One region of the Ureibacillus sp. 179-F W5.1 NHS genome, then DNA from elsewhere that is predicted to be linked to it. Evidence: predicted binding sites of a transcription regulator. Region 1 holds the regulator's gene; the other holds the start of a gene.

What was found. Region 1 encodes CtsR, which represses protease genes until heat stress. Its sites were predicted from a motif close to ATGGTCAATAAAGGTCAAACA; they were not measured.
Region 2: clpP (ATP-dependent Clp endopeptidase proteolytic subunit ClpP) is a predicted target of CtsR. The motif match lies at 4,934-4,954, and genes of this name have one in related genera.

Annotation. Positions count from the first base shown of each region.
Region 1 is NZ_JBIQFG010000024.1:27,853-37,217, forward strand. It holds gene radA (DNA repair protein RadA) at 1-1, opposite strand, end outside; gene ACH0B5_RS11545 (ATP-dependent Clp protease ATP-binding subunit) at 141-2,585, opposite strand; gene mcsB (protein-arginine kinase McsB) at 2,575-3,672, opposite strand; gene ACH0B5_RS11555 (UvrB/UvrC motif-containing protein) at 3,669-4,220, opposite strand; gene ACH0B5_RS11560 (CtsR family transcriptional regulator) at 4,297-4,761, opposite strand; gene ACH0B5_RS11565 (magnetosome magnetite crystal formation protein family) at 5,057-5,362, opposite strand; gene ACH0B5_RS11570 (accessory gene regulator B family protein) at 5,509-5,739, opposite strand; gene ACH0B5_RS11575 (globin-coupled sensor protein) at 5,988-7,298, shown strand; gene ACH0B5_RS11580 (acyl-CoA thioesterase) at 7,336-7,839, opposite strand; gene ACH0B5_RS11585 (aldehyde dehydrogenase family protein) at 7,933-9,360, opposite strand.
Region 2 is NZ_JBIQFG010000001.1:137,223-146,587, forward strand. It holds gene ACH0B5_RS00685 (sugar-binding transcriptional regulator) at 1-676, opposite strand, end outside; gene ACH0B5_RS00690 (glutaredoxin family protein) at 785-1,018, opposite strand; gene ACH0B5_RS00695 (spore coat protein) at 1,145-1,765, shown strand; gene ACH0B5_RS00700 (amino acid ABC transporter ATP-binding protein) at 1,813-2,535, opposite strand; gene ACH0B5_RS00705 (amino acid ABC transporter permease) at 2,532-3,239, opposite strand; gene ACH0B5_RS00710 (basic amino acid ABC transporter substrate-binding protein) at 3,259-4,059, opposite strand; tRNA gene ACH0B5_RS00715 (tRNA-Arg) at 4,575-4,649, opposite strand; gene clpP (ATP-dependent Clp endopeptidase proteolytic subunit ClpP) at 5,035-5,631, shown strand; gene ACH0B5_RS00725 (HPr family phosphocarrier protein) at 5,753-6,010, opposite strand; gene whiA (DNA-binding protein WhiA) at 6,111-7,055, opposite strand; gene ACH0B5_RS00735 (gluconeogenesis factor YvcK family protein) at 7,129-8,091, opposite strand; gene rapZ (RNase adapter RapZ) at 8,096-8,980, opposite strand; gene ACH0B5_RS00745 (8-oxo-dGTP diphosphatase) at 8,994-9,365, opposite strand, start outside.

The DNA.
Region 1 (9,365 bases):
TATCGTCTCTCCTTCATTAGTAATCTTATGTTCATTGTACATGACAACCTTTGAAAGTTCCTTATATTTCCCCACGTAAAATCCTTCCATATTAAAAAGGTGGTTGACTAGAAATTAAGTCAACCACCTATAATTATGCATTAATTTGAAAGAACTTCGCTTTTGGGTAAGACGATAAATTCATTATCAACATAGTCAATCACAACACTTTGACCTGTTGAAATCGTACCTTTTAGCAACTCTTCGGATAAACGATCTTCCACATGTTTTTGAAGGGCACGACGTAATGGACGAGCTCCGTATTGTGGATCGTATCCTTCTTCTGCAATTTTCTCTAATGCAGCATCTGTCAACTCAAGCTCAATATTTTGCTCTTTTAAGCGAGTTGTTAAAGAGTTTGCCATTAATGAAATAATTTGTTTTAATTCGTCTTTTTCTAGAGAGTGGAACACAATCATTTCATCGATACGGTTTAAGAATTCAGGACGGAATGCTTTTTTCAATTCCTCAAGCATTGTCCCTTTCATATCTTTATATTTGTTAGCAGAATTATCACCAATTCCGAAACCTAAAGATTTTTGATATTTAAGGGCATCTGCGCCGACGTTAGAAGTCATAATAACAACCGTGTTTCGGAAGTCTACTGTACGACCTTTTGAATCCGTTAAACGACCGTCATCTAATACTTGAAGTAAAATGTTGAACACATCTGGGTGAGCCTTTTCAATCTCATCCAGCAATACAACAGAGTATGGTTTACGACGAACTTTTTCAGTTAACTGTCCGCCTTCATCGAATCCAACGTAACCTGGAGGTGAACCTACAAGACGGGAAGTCGAATGTTTCTCCATGTATTCTGACATGTCGATTCGAATCATTGCATCTTCATCGCCGAACATTACTTCTGCTAGAGCACGGGCAAGTTCTGTTTTACCAACACCAGTAGGACCTAGGAAAATGAATGAACCGATTGGTCGTTTTGGATCTTTTAACCCTGCACGGGCACGGCGGATAGCACGAGAAATCGCTTCAACCGCTTCTCCTTGACCAACGACACGTTTGTGCAATTCTTCTTCTAAGTTTAGTAATTTCGCTGATTCTTCTTGAGCAATTTTTGAAACAGGAATTCCAGTCCACATGGAAACAACCATTGCAATGTCTTCAACAGTCACTTTAGACTCTTCTTTACCTTGTTTTTCTTTCCATGTTTTCTTTGTTTGCTCTAATTCATCTTTAATTTTTTGTTCTGTATCACGAAGGGCAGCCGCTTTTTCAAACTCTTGGCTTGAAACTGCCGCATTTTTTTCGTTACGAACGTTTTCTAATTTATCTTCCAAAGCTTTTAAGTTTGGTGGCACTGTGAAAGAACGTAAGCGTACTTTTGAACCTGCTTCATCGATTAAATCAATCGCTTTATCTGGTAAGAAACGATCGGAAATATATCGATCAGATAATTTTGCTGCCGCTTCTACTGCTTCATCCGTAATTTTCACACGGTGATGCGCTTCATAACGATCTCTTAAACCTTTAATAATTTGAATTGTTTCATCTACAGTTGGTTCATCTACTTGAATTGGTTGGAAACGACGTTCTAACGCTGCATCCTTTTCAATGTATTTACGATATTCATCTAATGTTGTAGCCCCAATACATTGTAGTTCACCACGGGCTAATGAAGGTTTTAAAATATTCGATGCATCAATAGCACCTTCTGCACCGCCAGCACCGATTAATGTGTGTAATTCATCAATGAAAAGAATTACGTTACCTGCTTGGCGAATTTCATCCATTACTTTTTTCAAGCGGTCTTCAAATTCACCGCGATATTTAGTACCCGCAACAACAGTACCCATATCTAATGTCATCACCCGTTTATCACGAAGGGTTTCAGGTACTTCATTATTGACGATTTGTTGTGCAAGACCTTCTGCAATAGCCGTTTTACCTACCCCGGGTTCACCAATTAATACAGGGTTGTTTTTCGTACGGCGGGATAGTACTTCAATTACTCGTGTAATTTCTTTGCTACGGCCAATCACTGGATCCAATGAACCTTCACGGGCAATGGCCGTTAAGTCACGAGCTAATCCATCTAAAGTCGGTGTATTTACCGATTGAGTTGGGTTTGTTGAGTTTTGAGCTGCGTCATTGTTTCCAAGTAATAAAAGAACTTGTTGACGAGCTTTGTTTAAGCTAACACCCGCATTCGCTAAAACTCGAGCAGCTACTCCTTCACCTTCTCGGATTAAAGCAAGTAATATATGTTCTGTTCCTATATAAGCATGACCTAATTTTCTAGATTCATCTACCGATAATTCAATTACCTTTTTAGCTCTTGGAGTATAATGAACGATTGGACCGACATCTTTTGAACCTTTCCCCACTAACTCCTCAATGCCTGATTCAATAATTTGTGGACTTACATCGATTGCTTCTAATGCTTTTGCTGCAATTCCACCGCCTTCACGAATAAGGCCAAGTAAAATATGTTCTGTTCCTATAGATTCGTGCTTCCAACGAATAGCTTCTTCTTGTGCTAATTGCAATACTTTTTGTGCACGTTGAGTAAAACGGTTAAACATCATATCTTTCCTCTCCTTTTCCCATTAACTTTTGATTGTTCGTATTAAGCTTTTCACGTAAAAGTTTTGCTCTATACATATCGCGTTCACTTGCTTGAAGAGTTGTACCGGCATATTGTTGTACAAAGCCGGGTTGTATGAGGATCATACACTCATTTAAAACATGTAATGGAACTTCCTTAATGATTCCTAAATCCACTCCAAGGCGAACATTGGATAAACAAGCAGCAGCTTCTTCGCTCGTCATAATACACGCATATTTTAAAATACCTAATGAGCGATTAAAGCGGTCTTCTAATACTATTCGAGAATTTTTGAATAATGCCTCTCGTGCGCCTCGTTCATTTTTAATAATTTGGACAACTACATTTTGTAAGTCTTCTAAAATTTCCTCTTCCGACTTTCCAAGAGTTACTTGGTTGGAGATTTGATAAATGTTTCCTAGGTTTTCACTACCTTCTCCATATATCCCTCTTACAACCATTCCTAAGCGGGCTAGCATTTGTGTAACAACCTTAATTTGCTTAGACATCGTTAGGGCAGGTAGATGCATCATAACGGATGCACGAAGTCCTGTTCCAACATTCGTTGGGCAACTTGTTAAATAACCAAATGTATCATTATACGCATATGGTAAATGTTTCTCCAATTGATGATCCAATTTCGAAGCCTCTGCATATGTTTCTAAAAGCTGTAATCCAGGAGCTAAACATTGGATTCGTAAATGATCTTCCTCGTTTACCATAATGCTGATCGTTTCGTCATTTGAAATAAGAACGGAAGCTGACTTTTCTTTTTTAGCTAATAGAGGGCTAATTAAATGTTTTTCAACTAACACTTGACGTTGCAATGAAGGCATTTCTTTAATTGTAAAATGGGAAAACTTATGCTCGTCATTAATCGCCATTAAAGCTTGTGTGACAACGTCATCAATTTGTTGTGCTTCCCCATCCGTAAAACTTAAAGGGAAACGATATCCATCTAAGTTTCTTGCTAATCGAATGCGTGTACTTAATACAATATCTGCATCAAGACCTTTAACATCCATCCAGCCTGGCGCCTCACTTTTCAAAAAATGTTCTAAATTCATGGTGTATCAACACCTCCACGATCAAGCTTGCGTTCCATATCTCTTATTTCATCCCGCAGCTTGGCAGCATCTTCAAAACGTTCATCTGCAATCGCTAATTGTAGTTGTTCTCGAGCTGTTTCAATTTGTTTTTTGATCCACTCGTTATGATGACTTGGTTTGCCCGGAGCTTTACCGCTATGCTTTGTTCCAGCTTGAATTTTATTTAATACTTGTGGAAGCTGTGTACTGAAAGTTTCATAACATTGTGGACAACCAAGCTTCCCTTCATTCAAGAACTTACGAAAAGTAAAACCGCATTTTGGGCATTCAGTTGCTTTCTGACTTGTCGATTGGACCTTTTCTACCCCGTTATTCCACACTGGTAAACCAAATAAATTGGAAACAAGTTGATGAATTGGAATTTGTTCTTCTTTATGAAAATCTAAATTGAAAGGATGAAAATTTTGTGCACATACCTCACAATAGTGTTTTTCGCTTTTTTGGCCATTAATTACTTGTGTAACCGTTACTGTAGCCTGACGTTCCTTACAGTGTTCACAATTCATGACCTCACCTCTTTTATCAAATAAGTATGGAAAGTAATAAATAAGTAATGAACTTCCTTTATATTACCTATTGTTCCTATTTATCGTATTTTAATGTTGTTAACATAGACTTTAAAATCAATGACCTCAATTGGTCCCTCGTCGGCAATTGTATTCGAAGAGTCGACCGATCAATTGCAGCAAGCATTAATTTTGCTTCCCGTTTAGAAATGACTTCTTCATCGATCAAACGATAGATAATATCCTCTGCCATCGATTGGGTAGCACCGTTATCAATTTGGTCTATCATATCTTCAATCAAATCAATCTTAGAATGAGCTCTTACTCGTAAAATTCGAATATATCCCCCACCACCACGTTTACTTTCAACTAAGTAGCCTCTTTCGGCGGTAAATCTCGTATTAATAACATAATTGATTTGCGATGGTACACATTGAAATTTATCCGCCAATTCACTTCGTTTGATTTCAATATGTCCTTGACCACCTAATTCGATAACTTGTTTCAAATACCCTTCAATGATGTCAGATATATTTCTCATTTTTATACCTCACCCCATCCATTTCTGACTTTGACTATATTTGACTATATTATATTAACATCAAAATCAAAATGCAAATCAAATGCCTATACTATTTTTTCGTTCGAATAGCGTTTAAATTATTTTATAGCTATCCTATTTATATCCATAAAAAAGGCGGTCTCATTAATAGTTGAGACCACCCTCATTTTAGCTTTTTGAGCGAAGGATTAAGAAATAGTCTCCACATACCATTCTGGTTAATTTTGGATTTATTTCTTAGTATTCCTTTTATTCACTTAAACTAAACCTATTTTTATACCCAACGACCAACAATCGGGTAATTCCAATTTTCACCCATTAACGCTTTCACAATGCCAATAATCGGAACAACAACCGTCATAATTCCGAAGACAATTAAAAACGGAATTCCAATAATTAAAAAGCTAAAGATTATTGAAATAGTATTTAAAATCCACATAACACCTTGGAATAGTAAAGCTTGGATCGAAATTCTTTTAATTTCATGTTCTGAACTTAGTAGCCAGAATAGGACTGGAATAAGTACAGGCATCAAAAAGGCACTTGCATGTATGATTACCTTTGCCCATTTATTATCCATTTATAAATCAACCTTTCGTTTCGTTTTTATAGTTATAGTATATTTACGAAGTTCGTACTAAATAGTTTCACTTTTTTTCAAACGAATAAACCTTATTTAAAAATAAAAAACCGCCAGTAAAACTAGCGGTCTATCAACATAATTCATTATTTGGATACTTTTTTCTTACTACTTTCTGGCTTTGGATCTGGTTTTTCTTCATTATTATACGGGAATAATAAATAAGCAATCATTCCAGAAAAGATAGTTGCTATTACTACAAGTAATACACTATCACGGGTTGAAACTTCCTGAAAATAGTTTCTTAACATGAAAATAGAGCCTATAGCAACAATGACCATTGTTGGGATAACAAATTTAAAGCGGTGCTTTTCCATCTTTAACTTCCTTTTCTATAAATATTTACTTCACTTTTCCACGTTAGTTACATCATAAACTACTCGTATTTTACATGGGATAAAAACAAAATACAAATTAGCCCTATAGTTAGGTTACTATTTCATAATTTAATCCAACTAACAATCTATGTAAAATTTCATAATATTTTCAATATATTATTGTTACAATCTATGAAAATAGAACGATAATATAGGTAAATACATAATGGAATGGAATGGATAAAAGGATGGCTATTTTCAGAAGTAATTCACAAAAAGTGTTAGCAAACTATTTCGAAGTTGAAAAATACATAAACGAAGTCGAGCTAGATGTTGCAAAGTACCCAGACTTAACTAAACAAATTCAATTAATTAAATTAACAAAAGAAGAATTAGCGATTTTAAGACAATTAAAACCTTTCACTGAACAATTTATTCCAGAAATGGTGAATCAATTTTATGCAGCAATTATGCAAAGCGATCATTTAATGGGGATTATTAATAAACATTCGAAAATTGAACGATTAAAAGTAACCCTTACAAAACATATTACCGATATTTTTGAAAGTCGTATTAATAGCAACTATATAGAAGAACGAAAAAAAATTGCCGCTACTCATGTACGTATTGGATTAGAATCCCAATGGTATATAAGCTCCTTCCAATCATTAATGACTACATTTATCCATTTTGTTAATGGATTAGATATTTCAAAAGAAGATACGACAAAAGCGATTAATGCCTTTTCGAAAATCATTAATTTGGAACAACAATTAGTTATTCAAGCTTACGATGCGGAACAACAACGAATTCGTCAGATTGTGGAAGATATGAAACATTCCTTATTGAACACAGTACAAAATACTGCTGAAGAATTACATGCTATCAGCCAAGAAACGACTGCTTCATTACATGCCATTTCTTCGGAATCTGGAAGTATTGCTACAGCAACAAAACAAGGACTAGATTTTGTAGCGGATACAGAAGAAAAATCAAATTATGGAAAAGCACATATTGAAACACAAACAGAGTTAATGAATGTTATTTTAGAACGAGTCAATATGTTAGAAAAATCGATGATCAACTTACGAGCTTCTTCTCAGAAAATAACAGAAATCGTTGGTTTAGTAACAGGTATCGCCGATCAAACAAACTTATTAGCATTAAATGCTTCCATTGAAGCTGCACGGGCTGGTGAGCATGGAAAAGGCTTTGCAGTTGTTGCTGAAGAGGTTCGTAAACTAGCCGAAGAGACGAAGAGCGCAGTTCAAAATGTTTCTCACTTAATTCGCGAAACAGAAGAAAATATCGAAAATATGACTTCATCAGTAGGCAATGTGGATGAACAAGTGCAAAAGAGTGTACAAACACAACGTAGTCTTGAGGAATCCTTTAATTCTATAGCCAAAGCTGTATCAGGGATTAAAGAACAATATACAAACACAACTAAAGACATTACTGAGATTTCAAGACTAATCCACGAATTAACCGAAAGTGTAGACCAAGTATCCGCTTCTTCCGATTCATTGCTAAATGTTGTTCACGAATTAACAGATTAAATAGAAAGGACCTTCTCTATAAGAAGGTCCTGTTTTTTTATTCATTTTCTAAAAGCAGTCGACGCTTTTGTGTACTTTCCTTTTTTGCTTGACGTAATTGCCTGCGAGTATGTCCTGTTTCAAACAGTTGCTTCTCCCTTTCCGTTTCTGGGTAAACACTAGGTACCGGGATAGGTTTCCCTTCCTTATTAACGGCGACCATGGTCACAAAGGATTCAGTCGTTAATTTTTCTACCCCTGTTTTAATATTTCGTGACATTACTCGAACGTAAACTTCCATTGAAGATCGTCCTGTGGAAGTTACCATTGCTTCTAGTTCTAGAATATCACCTGCATAAGCCGGAGAGATAAAATCAACGGAATCAAAGGATGCTGTCACCACTTCAGATCGTGCATGTTTCATAGAGGTAATGGCTGCTATTTCATCGATATAAGCTAATACTCTTCCACCAAAAATAGATTGATGATGATTCGTATCAGGTGGTAAAACTAAGTGTGTTTGAAAAGAACGAGAATGACTCATCGGCACTGCATTGCTCATGATAAACCCTCCATAGTTACTACTCTCTTGATGTTAATATTTGATAACCTAATTTCATTTTACCCTAAAAAAACGAAAGTCGAGAACTATTATTTAAATGGTTGTTTTAATTGTGATGAATTTCAATTCGGTCATTTCATCAATCGCAAATTTAACCCCTTCTCTACCGTAGCCACTACTTTTTACACCACCATAAGGCATATTATCAACTCGGAAAGTTGGAATATCATTGATTACAACTGTACCAGCTTCTATTTCATCAGCAGCTTTCATCGCATCCGTTAAAACATTCGTATAGATTCCAGCATTTAAACCAAAATCGGATTCATTCACTAATGCAATCGCCTCATCTAATGTTTGATAAGGTACAATGGAAACGATTGGTGCAAAGGTTTCTTGACAAACAATTTTCATATCCGGTTGAACATTCGTCATAACTGTCGGCGTTAATGTTCGCTGTGTAAATTCTCCGCCTGTCGCAACAACAGCTCCTGCAGCTTTCGCCTCTTCAATCCATTGTTTGATACGTTCTACTTCGTTAGGATTAATCATTGCACTCACATCTGTTGATGGATCTAGAGGATCTCCTAATTTCAACTTCTTCGTTTCTTCAACAAAAGCAGTCGTAAATTGTTCATATATCGATTCGTGTACATATACTCGTTGTAACGAAATACAAACTTGCCCTGAAAATCCAAAGGCCCCACCGACACATCGAGAAACTACCTTTTCAATTGGCGTACTAGGTTCAACAATAAGTGCTGAATTTGAACCTAGTTCTAATGTCACCTTACGCAATCCGACTTTTTCTTTTATTTTAAGTCCAACAGCACTACTACCAGTAAACGTCACTTTTTTCACAAGGGGATGTGTTACTAATGTATCACTTAACTCTCCCCCTGACCCTGTAACAATTTGTAATGCCCCATCTGGTAAACCAGCTTCTTTAAAGATCTCTGCCATAACTAATGCACTTAAAGGTGTTTGAGTAGCTGGCTTCAACACTACTGTATTCCCTACGGCAAAGGCAGGTCCTAATTTGTGAGAAACTAAGTTGAAAGGGAAATTAAAGGGTGTAATCGCCGAAACGACACCAATTGGAACCCGTTTCGTATAGCCGATTCGATCCTTTGTTCCTGGTGCAGCATCAAGGGGAACCGTTTCACCCATTGATTGTTTTGCTGCTTCTGCTGAAAATTGATACGTTGAAATCGTACGATCAATTTCAATTAATGCCGTCGTTAAAGGCTTTCCAGCTTCAGAAGCTAGAATTTTTGCAAGTTCCTCTTTACGACCGCGCATAATGTCTACCACTTTATATAAAATTTCTGCCCTCTCATAAGCAGTCGTCTTTTTAAAAGATTGAAAGGCTTTATGAGCACCTTCAATTGCTCGTTCTACATCCTCTACAGAAGCTTTCGCCACTTCTGCAATAGTTTCCCCTGAATAAGGAGCTGTTAACGCGTAAACATCGTTAGCATCTGTCCAAACACCATTTATCCATAATTTTGTTTTTTCCATAGATA
Region 2 (9,365 bases), on a different contig from region 1:
CTTCACTTAAATTTTCTGGCAAATACAATGTGCGGAAGTCCGCACCACATTTCGAAGCAAATTGGGAAACTAGGGTATTAGCTTGTAAATTCATTTGATTCCCAAAACTACCCCGTGCAGCGACAAAGGTTAACGTGCTGAGCGTTTTTGTCGGTGACAAAAACTTCGGTAGTGATGCAATTGTGCTACCGCCCGTTATGGCAACCTTCTGCTCCTTTTTAGCAATGTTTGTTAAATAGAGAGCTGCTTCTTTTCCTAAATGTTGCTTAATACTTTCATCCGCATCAACATCTCCAGGGACGATGATAACTTTTTCTATCCCTAACAATTGGGCAAGTTTTTTCTCTTTTAAGCTTAAACCGGAAAGTTCTTGGAAAACTTCTTTTAAATTTTCTAAAGCTTCATATCCCTTTTCGGTACATATCATTCCCTTTTGGGACGTTTCAATTAAATTTTGATTCATCAGCAATGTCGTTTCATTCCGAACAGTTCGTTCTGAAACATCTAATGTATCTAATATCGTTCTCCTTCCAACAGGTCCCGATACTGCAATGATTTGAAGTATTCGATACCTTAAAGGAAAGATTGTGGAAAGCTCAGGAATAAGTTGCTGAACTAACTTATAAGGATCATGTTTTATGAAAACACACCTCCAGTTGGGTAGATTTTGTCCCACTAAATATTTTTCGTCCCACATAGGGTAAAAAAATATTCTACGTAAAGTATACAATTTTCTATAAAAATCTACAAATGATTTCAACCATTTTTTTCAAAGCACTTCATTTTAACGATGAAGTGCCTCATAAAGGGTAACATAGTCTAAATTTCCATATTGTATAATTTGATCATCTTTTTCAACGACTGGAATCATCAACATATATTTTTCATGCAATTGTTCATTTTCTTCTATATTAATAACCTCAATATCAAAATCCATATCTTCTTGGACAAGCTTTAATGTAAGCAAACCTTCTTCACATAATAAACAATTTGGTCGACTATAAAAATTGATTTTCATCTTTCTTTTCCTCCACATTCGTTCAACTGTTTATAGCATTACAAAAATGAGCTGAATAATCAAATTGTAACTTACACAAACTAATGTCGTACAATTTGTACACTAAATTCTGGGAGGAAAAAATTTATGGAAAATCAATTCATGAATGAATCTCAAGCAATGCAAGGAAATATGCCACTTTCGATGAACCATGGTGCCCATGAAGTGTTAGACGTTCATGAAGTTCTAAGTGCTTCCATTGGTGCAATGAACACATTTATCTTCTTCCGTCCTCACGTACAAGACCAAGAACTTCTAAATATTTTGGATAGACAATATGCCTTCATGTTAGACGAGTACAATATTACGGCTGAATGTTTCAAAACAGGACAAGATCCAAGTCACCCTACTCGTTCTTACAAAATGCAAATGGGTAACGATACAAAATACGGTTTAACACCTGGCCAACCGAAAAAACCGATGACTTCTGCAAACGAAATCAATGACGGTATTATTTCAGGCTTCTTATTAAACTGTCATAAAATGGGGGCAACTGGTAAAACAACGGCAGCCCTTGAATCAACAAACCCAGTAGTACGTCGTGTATTACAAGACTCTATCCAAAACTGTATCGAAATGGCATACGAATTATCTCTTTACCAAAACAAAAATGGTTACTACCAAGTACCACAACTTTCATCACAAGATATGCAAACGATGTTAAATATGTACGGGCAAGCAGATAAAGCAAAAGATATGCCAAACTAAAATAAACAAATCCATTTGATGGCATCATCAAATGGATTTGTTTTCATTTATAATACTTTTCCTAAAAAGGCTTTCGTTCGTTCATTTTGAGGACGACTAAATAATTCTTCAGGATTTCCTTGTTCCACAATATACCCACCATCCATAAACACGACCCGATCCGCCACTTCTCGGGCAAAGCCCATTTCATGGGTGACAACAACCATCGTCATTCCTTCAACGGCTAATTGTTTCATCACATCTAATACTTCCTTTACCATTTCAGGGTCAAGGGCAGATGTTGGTTCATCAAACAACATCACTTTCGGTTTCATCGCGAGGGCCCGCGCAATGGCTACCCGCTGTTGTTGCCCACCGGAAAGCTGTTCAGGATAATTGTACGCCTTTTCCTTTAAACCTACTTTATCTAATAGTTCCAAGGCAAGGTTTTCCCCATCCTTTTTGTCCATTTTACGTATGAGCATTGGCGCCATCGTAATATTTTCAATCACTGTCATATGGGGAAATAAATTAAACTGTTGAAATACCATTCCGACTTCCGTTCGTATTTCGTTTATGTTCGTTTTCGGATCATTGACCATAACCCCATTAATATAAATCGCGCCATCGGTAATTTCCTCTAATAAATTGATACATCTTAAAAACGTACTTTTACCAGAACCCGATGGACCGATTACACAAACTACTTCCTTTTCATAGACTTCATAGTTAATTCCCTTTAATACTTCTAATTTTCCGTAAGCTTTGTGTAAATTTTCTACTTTTATCATGATGCAATCCGCTCCTCTCGTTTTTTCCGCGGATTGTAATGGATACTAAACCGTCTCTCAACATATGCAATTAGTTTCGCTACAGCATACGTTAAAATTAAATACATAATTGCTGCCACTAAGTAAGGTTCCCAGAAACGTTGGTAAGCGCCTGCTACCACTTTCGCTGCATATAAAATATCATTCGCAGCAATAACCGTTACAAGGGAAGAATCCTTTAATAATGCAATAAATTCATTACCTAATGGTGGAATCATTCGACGAAAGGCTTGAGGTAATATAATTTTCCGCATCGCTTGGCGTTCCGTTAATCCAAGGGAGCGGGCAGCTTCCATTTGACCTTTATCAATCGATTCAATCCCGGCACGGATAATTTCTGCATTATAAGCGGCACTATTTAAAATGAGGGCTGTTATACCGGAAACCAAAAAACCAAAGGATTGACCGAAAACCGCGGGTATAAATGCTAAATGAATGATTAATATTTGAACTAACATTGGCGTTCCACGGAAAAGATCTACATAAATTTTACAAGGCCAATAAACCCATCTTTTTTTAGACGTTTTACCTAACCCTAGTAATAACCCTAGTACGATACCTCCTAAATAACCGCATATCGTTAAAATAATCGTCACCCATAAACCATTTATAAAAAACTCACGGTAGTCCCAGACAATATCCCACCGCATATCTAAGAAGTTCATCTGAAACACCTCCAACTAATTAATCCAGCTCTTGACCTGTAATTTCAGCCAATTTACCATTCTCTTTAATTTTTTGAAGGCCTTCATTTAATTGTTCAAGCACTTCTGTATTTCCCTTTTTCACCATTAACCCGTAATATTCTTTTTCAAAACTATCATCCTCGATCGCTTTTAATTTCGAATCTGGGTTGTTTTTAATATATTCAAGAATGACGGCGTTATCTCCAATAGCCGCATCTACAGTACCATTAATCACTTCTTGAATCGCAATTGGCGTTGTTTCGTAAGGTAAAATATTCGTGCTTGTTTTCCCTTGTAGATCTTGGGCTGCGTAATGACCAGTCGTATTAATTTGTACACCGATTTTTTTATCTTTTAAATCATCAAGTTTAGTAATATCCGAATCTTCTTTTGTGACGATTAATTGGGTAGCCTCATAATACGGTTCTGTGAAATCATAAGTTTCTTTCCGCTCATCCGTTATTGTAATCGCAGAAATACCTAAATCAATTTCTCCATTTGTTATTTGTTGGAATAACGGCTCCCATCCAACGTTATTAATTTCAAACTCTACTCCAATTTCTTCCCCTATTGCTTTCACAATATCAATATCAATACCGACAATATTCCCACTATTGTCAAAGGATTCGAAAGGAGCATAGGCAGCATCTGTACCTACTACTAGTTTCGTTGTTTCCCCTTCAGTACTTGTTGAGTCGGATGATCCGGAAGCTCCATTCTCTTCTGCACCACATGCAGCTAAAATAAGTGAAGCGGCAGCAAAAGGCATCAATAGCTTAAATAAATTTTTCTTTAACATCGTATTCCTCCTTCAAAATAAGTGATTCATATTATTCTATAATCAGAAAATTGAAAATAAAATAAGTTTAGATATCCCCAATTATATAAAGTTCAAAATTTTAATACAACATTTAATTTTCTAAATACTTAAAATAAATTGTAGATTATCGGTTATTTTTTACTAGAAACTATTATAGAAAAGTCGAATATTTATGACTTAAGAGGGGTTTTGTTTAGATTTCTTATTAATGTTCAAATACAAAAAAAGACCCGAGAGTTCTAATTGAACTTTCGGATCTTGTTTCTTTATTCAAACCTCAAACTAAAATTATTCCATTATCGACGCTCATAAATTTATATATGAAAAAATTGGTAATGATAGTTTAAAGAGAATGAATTAGGGATAAAATGAATTGGTACAGTAATTACATTTTATCCCTTATGTTTCATTCCCTCTGAATTTTAATAGGCTGCTAAAACTAGTAAAATTCAGGAAGGTATTACGTATTATATTATATAGTTAAAACAGTAAAATGGCGCCCTCGGAGGGAATCGAACCCCCAGCGGAAGAACCGGAATCTTCTGTGTTATCCATTACACCACGAGGACGTTTAATATGTCACTTGTATCGACTAAAACGATTTTCAGTATAAAATTGAACTTCTAGTAAAAAGCATAGTGTCGATTTATGACCTTTCTATTATACAAATGTATATAAGACAATTCAACTATAAAATTGAAGTTAGGGATAATTTTTTTAAAGAAATACTGAATGATTTCATACACAAAATTGGTTTGAATGCCTTTTCCATTCCCATCTTATAGCTCTACTATCCCCATAGAATAATAGTAATTTTCATTTTAAATTTATTTTATTCACAATTAGTGGTTTATATTTGACCTTCCTTGACTATTCTGTGTATGATATGAGTACAGCTGAAGTGAAAGCTTCAGCACGTAGTAAACGACTAAATCTTTTTAAGGAGGATTTACAATGAATTTAATTCCTACAGTTATCGAACAAACAAATCGCGGTGAACGTGCCTATGACATTTATTCAAGACTTTTAAAAGACCGCATCATTTTACTTGGTAGCGCTATTGATGATAATGTAGCAAACTCCATTGTTGCCCAATTATTATTTTTAGCAGCAGAAGATCCAGATAAAGATATTTCCCTATATATTAACTCACCTGGTGGCTCCATTACAGCTGGTATGGCTATTTACGATACAATGCAATATATTAAGCCTCAAGTTTCTACAATTTGTATCGGCATGGCAGCTTCAATGGGTGCATTCTTACTTACTGCTGGTGAACCAGGTAAACGTTTCGCATTACCAAATGCTGAAGTGATGATTCACCAACCACTTGGTGGAGCTCAAGGGCAAGCAACTGAAATCGAAATTGCTGCAAAACGTATTCTTTTCTTACGTGATAAATTAAACAAAATTTTATCTGAACGTTCTGGTCAACCGTTAGAAAAAATCGCTCAAGATACAGATCGCGATAACTTCATGACAGCAGAACAAGCGAAAGAATATGGTTTAATTGACAATATCATTACTCGTATCGAAGATTCTAAAAAATAATAATCGAAACAAAATGGTGATAAGGAATTTCCTTATCACCATTTTTTTATAAAAAAGGGACGTCTCATTTAAGTATGAGACACCCCCTTAAAGTTGCGAGCGTTTACAAGTTTTCTCATTGTTATTCTTCTCTTTGAATTAAGGATGATAATCCGTCGATAGCCTCTTGTTCATCTTTACCGTCTGCGATAAGTGTAACAGTTGTTCCTCTTGCAATTGCTAAGCTCATAATCCCCATAATGGATTTAGCATTCACTTTTTTCTCGTCTTTTTGTAAATACACTTCTGATTTAAAACGATTTGCTTCTTGTACAAATAAAGCAGCTTGTCTTGCCTGTAAACCAGATTTCAATTTCACTTCTACATTGGTTTCAACCATTTATCGATACTCCCTTTCACACCGTACATAATATAATTTTATCTTATCTAAATTGTATAAAAAGAACAATGTTAGATTACTACAATTTTTTGAACAATCACTATTTTATCGTTTCGCCGCGTCTTAAAGCATCCGCTATTTCGTCAATTTTACGTAAACGATGATTTACCCCCGATTTACTTACAGTTCCAGTGGAAACCATCTCGCCAAGTTCTTTTAAAGTCACATCTTGATACTCAACACGAAGCCGTGCAATTTCTCGTAACTTTTCAGGAAGTTGATCAAGTCCGACCGTATTTTCAATAAATCGGATGTTTTCCACTTGACGAATAGCCGCACCGATTGTTTTGTTTAAGTTCGCCGTTTCACAATTGACGATACGGTTTACACTGTTTCGCATATCCCGTAATATCCGTACATCTTCAAACTTTAGCATCGCCTGTGTGGCGCCAACAATTCCTAAAAAATCAGAAATTTTTTCAGCTTCTTTTAAATAGGTGACAAATCCCTTTTTCCGTTCGATTGTTTTTGCATTTAAATTAAATTGATTCATTAAATCGGCTAATGCTTCCCCATGCTCTTTATATAAAGAATAAATCTCTAGATGATAAGCAGAAGTTTCGGGGTTATTTACAGAGCCACCTGCTAAAAACGCTCCACGCAAATAGGCTCGTTTTTGATTTTTATTTGATAACAACGAACTAGAAATGGAATGATTTAATTGAAAATCCCCAGATAAAATATCTAAATCTGTTAATAGTTCACGAGCACCATCCCGAACCCGGCAAATGTAAACATTATTTTTCTTTAAGCGCATTTTTTTTCGCACTAAAAGTTCCACATTGTATGGATATAATTTTTTAACAATCGTGTACAGTCTTCTTGCAATTGCTGCATTTTCTGTTTGCACGTCTAAACTCAGCTGTCTATTTGTAAAGGATAATGATCCGTTCATTCGTATAAGTGCAGAGACTTCCGCTTTTAAGCAATGCTCATCCGTCTCTACTTGCGTTAACTCTTTTTTTGTTTCGGAAGCAAATGACATCTTTCTCCCCCCTTTTACCTATGTATGAAAACAATCATATCATATATTCCATTCTAGAGTTCGTTTTGCTTACTTACATTCTCTTCAATGTGTAATCATACAACCATTTCGCAATTTTATTGGATTCATGGCGGACAACCCCAGATTGGATTGTTGCGATTTCCTTTTTAATAACTTCCAATCCCATGCTCTTTAATTTTTCTATATCAATCAGAACTGGTTCTGCATTTTCTTCTCGATAATTTTCTTTTATCGGTAAGGGGAGTTCAATCTCATTTACTAAAATGGCATCTAAACAAGGCTTTCCTACATGATCATAAATCGCTTGAACATGATCTGTGGCACGATAACGAATCGTTTCACCCTTTTGTGTCATTAAGTTGCAAATATAAATCCGTTTTCCCTTTGCCTTTACTAAAGTATCTCCAATTTCTTTGACTAATAAATTGGGAATAATACTTGTATATAAACTTCCAGGTCCTACAAGAATAAAATCGGCCTTCTCAATCGCCCGAATCGCTTCCGGGAGCGCTTTTACATCTTCAGGCACTAAATAGACCCGTTTAATTGGAAGATGGGAAGATGGAATTTTAGACTCCCCTTCAATAATAGATCCGTCAACAAGTTCTGCGTTCAATGTAATTTTTTTATTTGCTGCTGGTATTACTTTCCCGTGCACCTTTAAGACCTTACTCATTTCAGCAATCGCATGACTAAAGTCTCCTGTTATATCCGTTAGTGCTGTTAGCATTAAATTTCCTAATGAATGACCACCTAATTCAACGGATTGCGAAAAACGATACTGGAACATTTGCTCAACTAACGGTTCCGTATCAGAAAGGGCAGCAATCACGTTGCGAATATCACCAGGTGGCGGAATATCGTAGTCATCACGGAGTCGACCTGAAGAGCCTCCATCATCGGCAACCGTTACGATTGCAGTAATGTCAAAGGGATATTTTTTCAATCCGCGCAACATTGTTGAAAGGCCCGTTCCACCTCCGATGACTACAATATTCGTTCTCTTTTTTTTCATTACTTCAATCCTTTCTGCGATTGATGTCACGGTGGGTAATGGCAGTTTTGTAATGATCGCTAAATAGTTTCCCGAAATATTCAGCTAATGTTACAGAACGATGTTGACCACCTGTACATCCAAAAGCAATCACTAATTGTGCTTTCCCTTCATGGATATATTGCGGAATCATAAACTCAAACAAATCTTTTAATTTCGTTATTAACATTTGTGTTTCTTCAGAAGCTAATACATAGGATGATACTTCCTCTTGTAAACCTGTCTTTGGACGTAATTCCTCCACATAATACGGATTCGTTAAAAAACGGACATCGAATACTAAATCTGCGTCAATCGGAATTCCATTTTTATATCCAAAGGACATGACATTAATAAAGAACTTTGGCCTGTTCGTATTGGAAAACTCATTGCCAATTCGTTCTCGTAATTCTCTCGGTTTCATATGGGAAGTATTATAGACAAACTTTGCTCGACCTTTTAGTTCAGCAAGCATTGCTCTTTCCTTTTCAATTCCTTCGAGGGGTAATCCTTGAGGAGCTAAAGGGTGAGATCTTCTTGTTTCTTTATAACGTCGAACGAGGGTTTCATTATCAGCATCCAAAAACAATACCCGTGTTTTAACATATGCTTCCTTTTCCAATAAATCTAGGGCATCGATTAATGATTCGAAAAATTCTCCTCCACGCATATCCATTACAGCGGCAATACGTGTAATGTTTCGTTCGGATTCTTTCATTAATGCTAAAAAAGTCGTTAATAGAGCAGGGGGTAAATTATCAATGCAATAATAACCTAAATCTTCAAAGCTTTGGACTGCGACTGTCTTACCAGCTCCGGACATCCCTGTAATAATGACTATCTCATGTGTATAGATATGACTATTACCCATGTGATCATCTCCTCTACTTAAGTTCATTCGACGTTTGCAACCGCTCATCTAGTAACTCAAAATCCTCTGTATATATAAATGTACCATATTGAATCCCTTCATTTAATGCGGCAAACAATAAATTTTTCCGATCGCCTTCAGCCATTGGAAGATTGGATAGATGATCAACCGGGTGCCATTCTAGAACCCCTTCCCTTGTCTGTTCAAAGGGTTGTCCTTCGATACCATGGGCGACAAATGTATAAAGCATCCATTCGTCTTTAACGGTTTCCCCATCTTTAATAACCATCGTATAGACTCCCTTAAGATGTAAATTTTTTGGGGTAACATTTGTTTCCTCTTTAAATTCTCTTAAAGCTGCCTCATAAATGGATTCACCTAATTC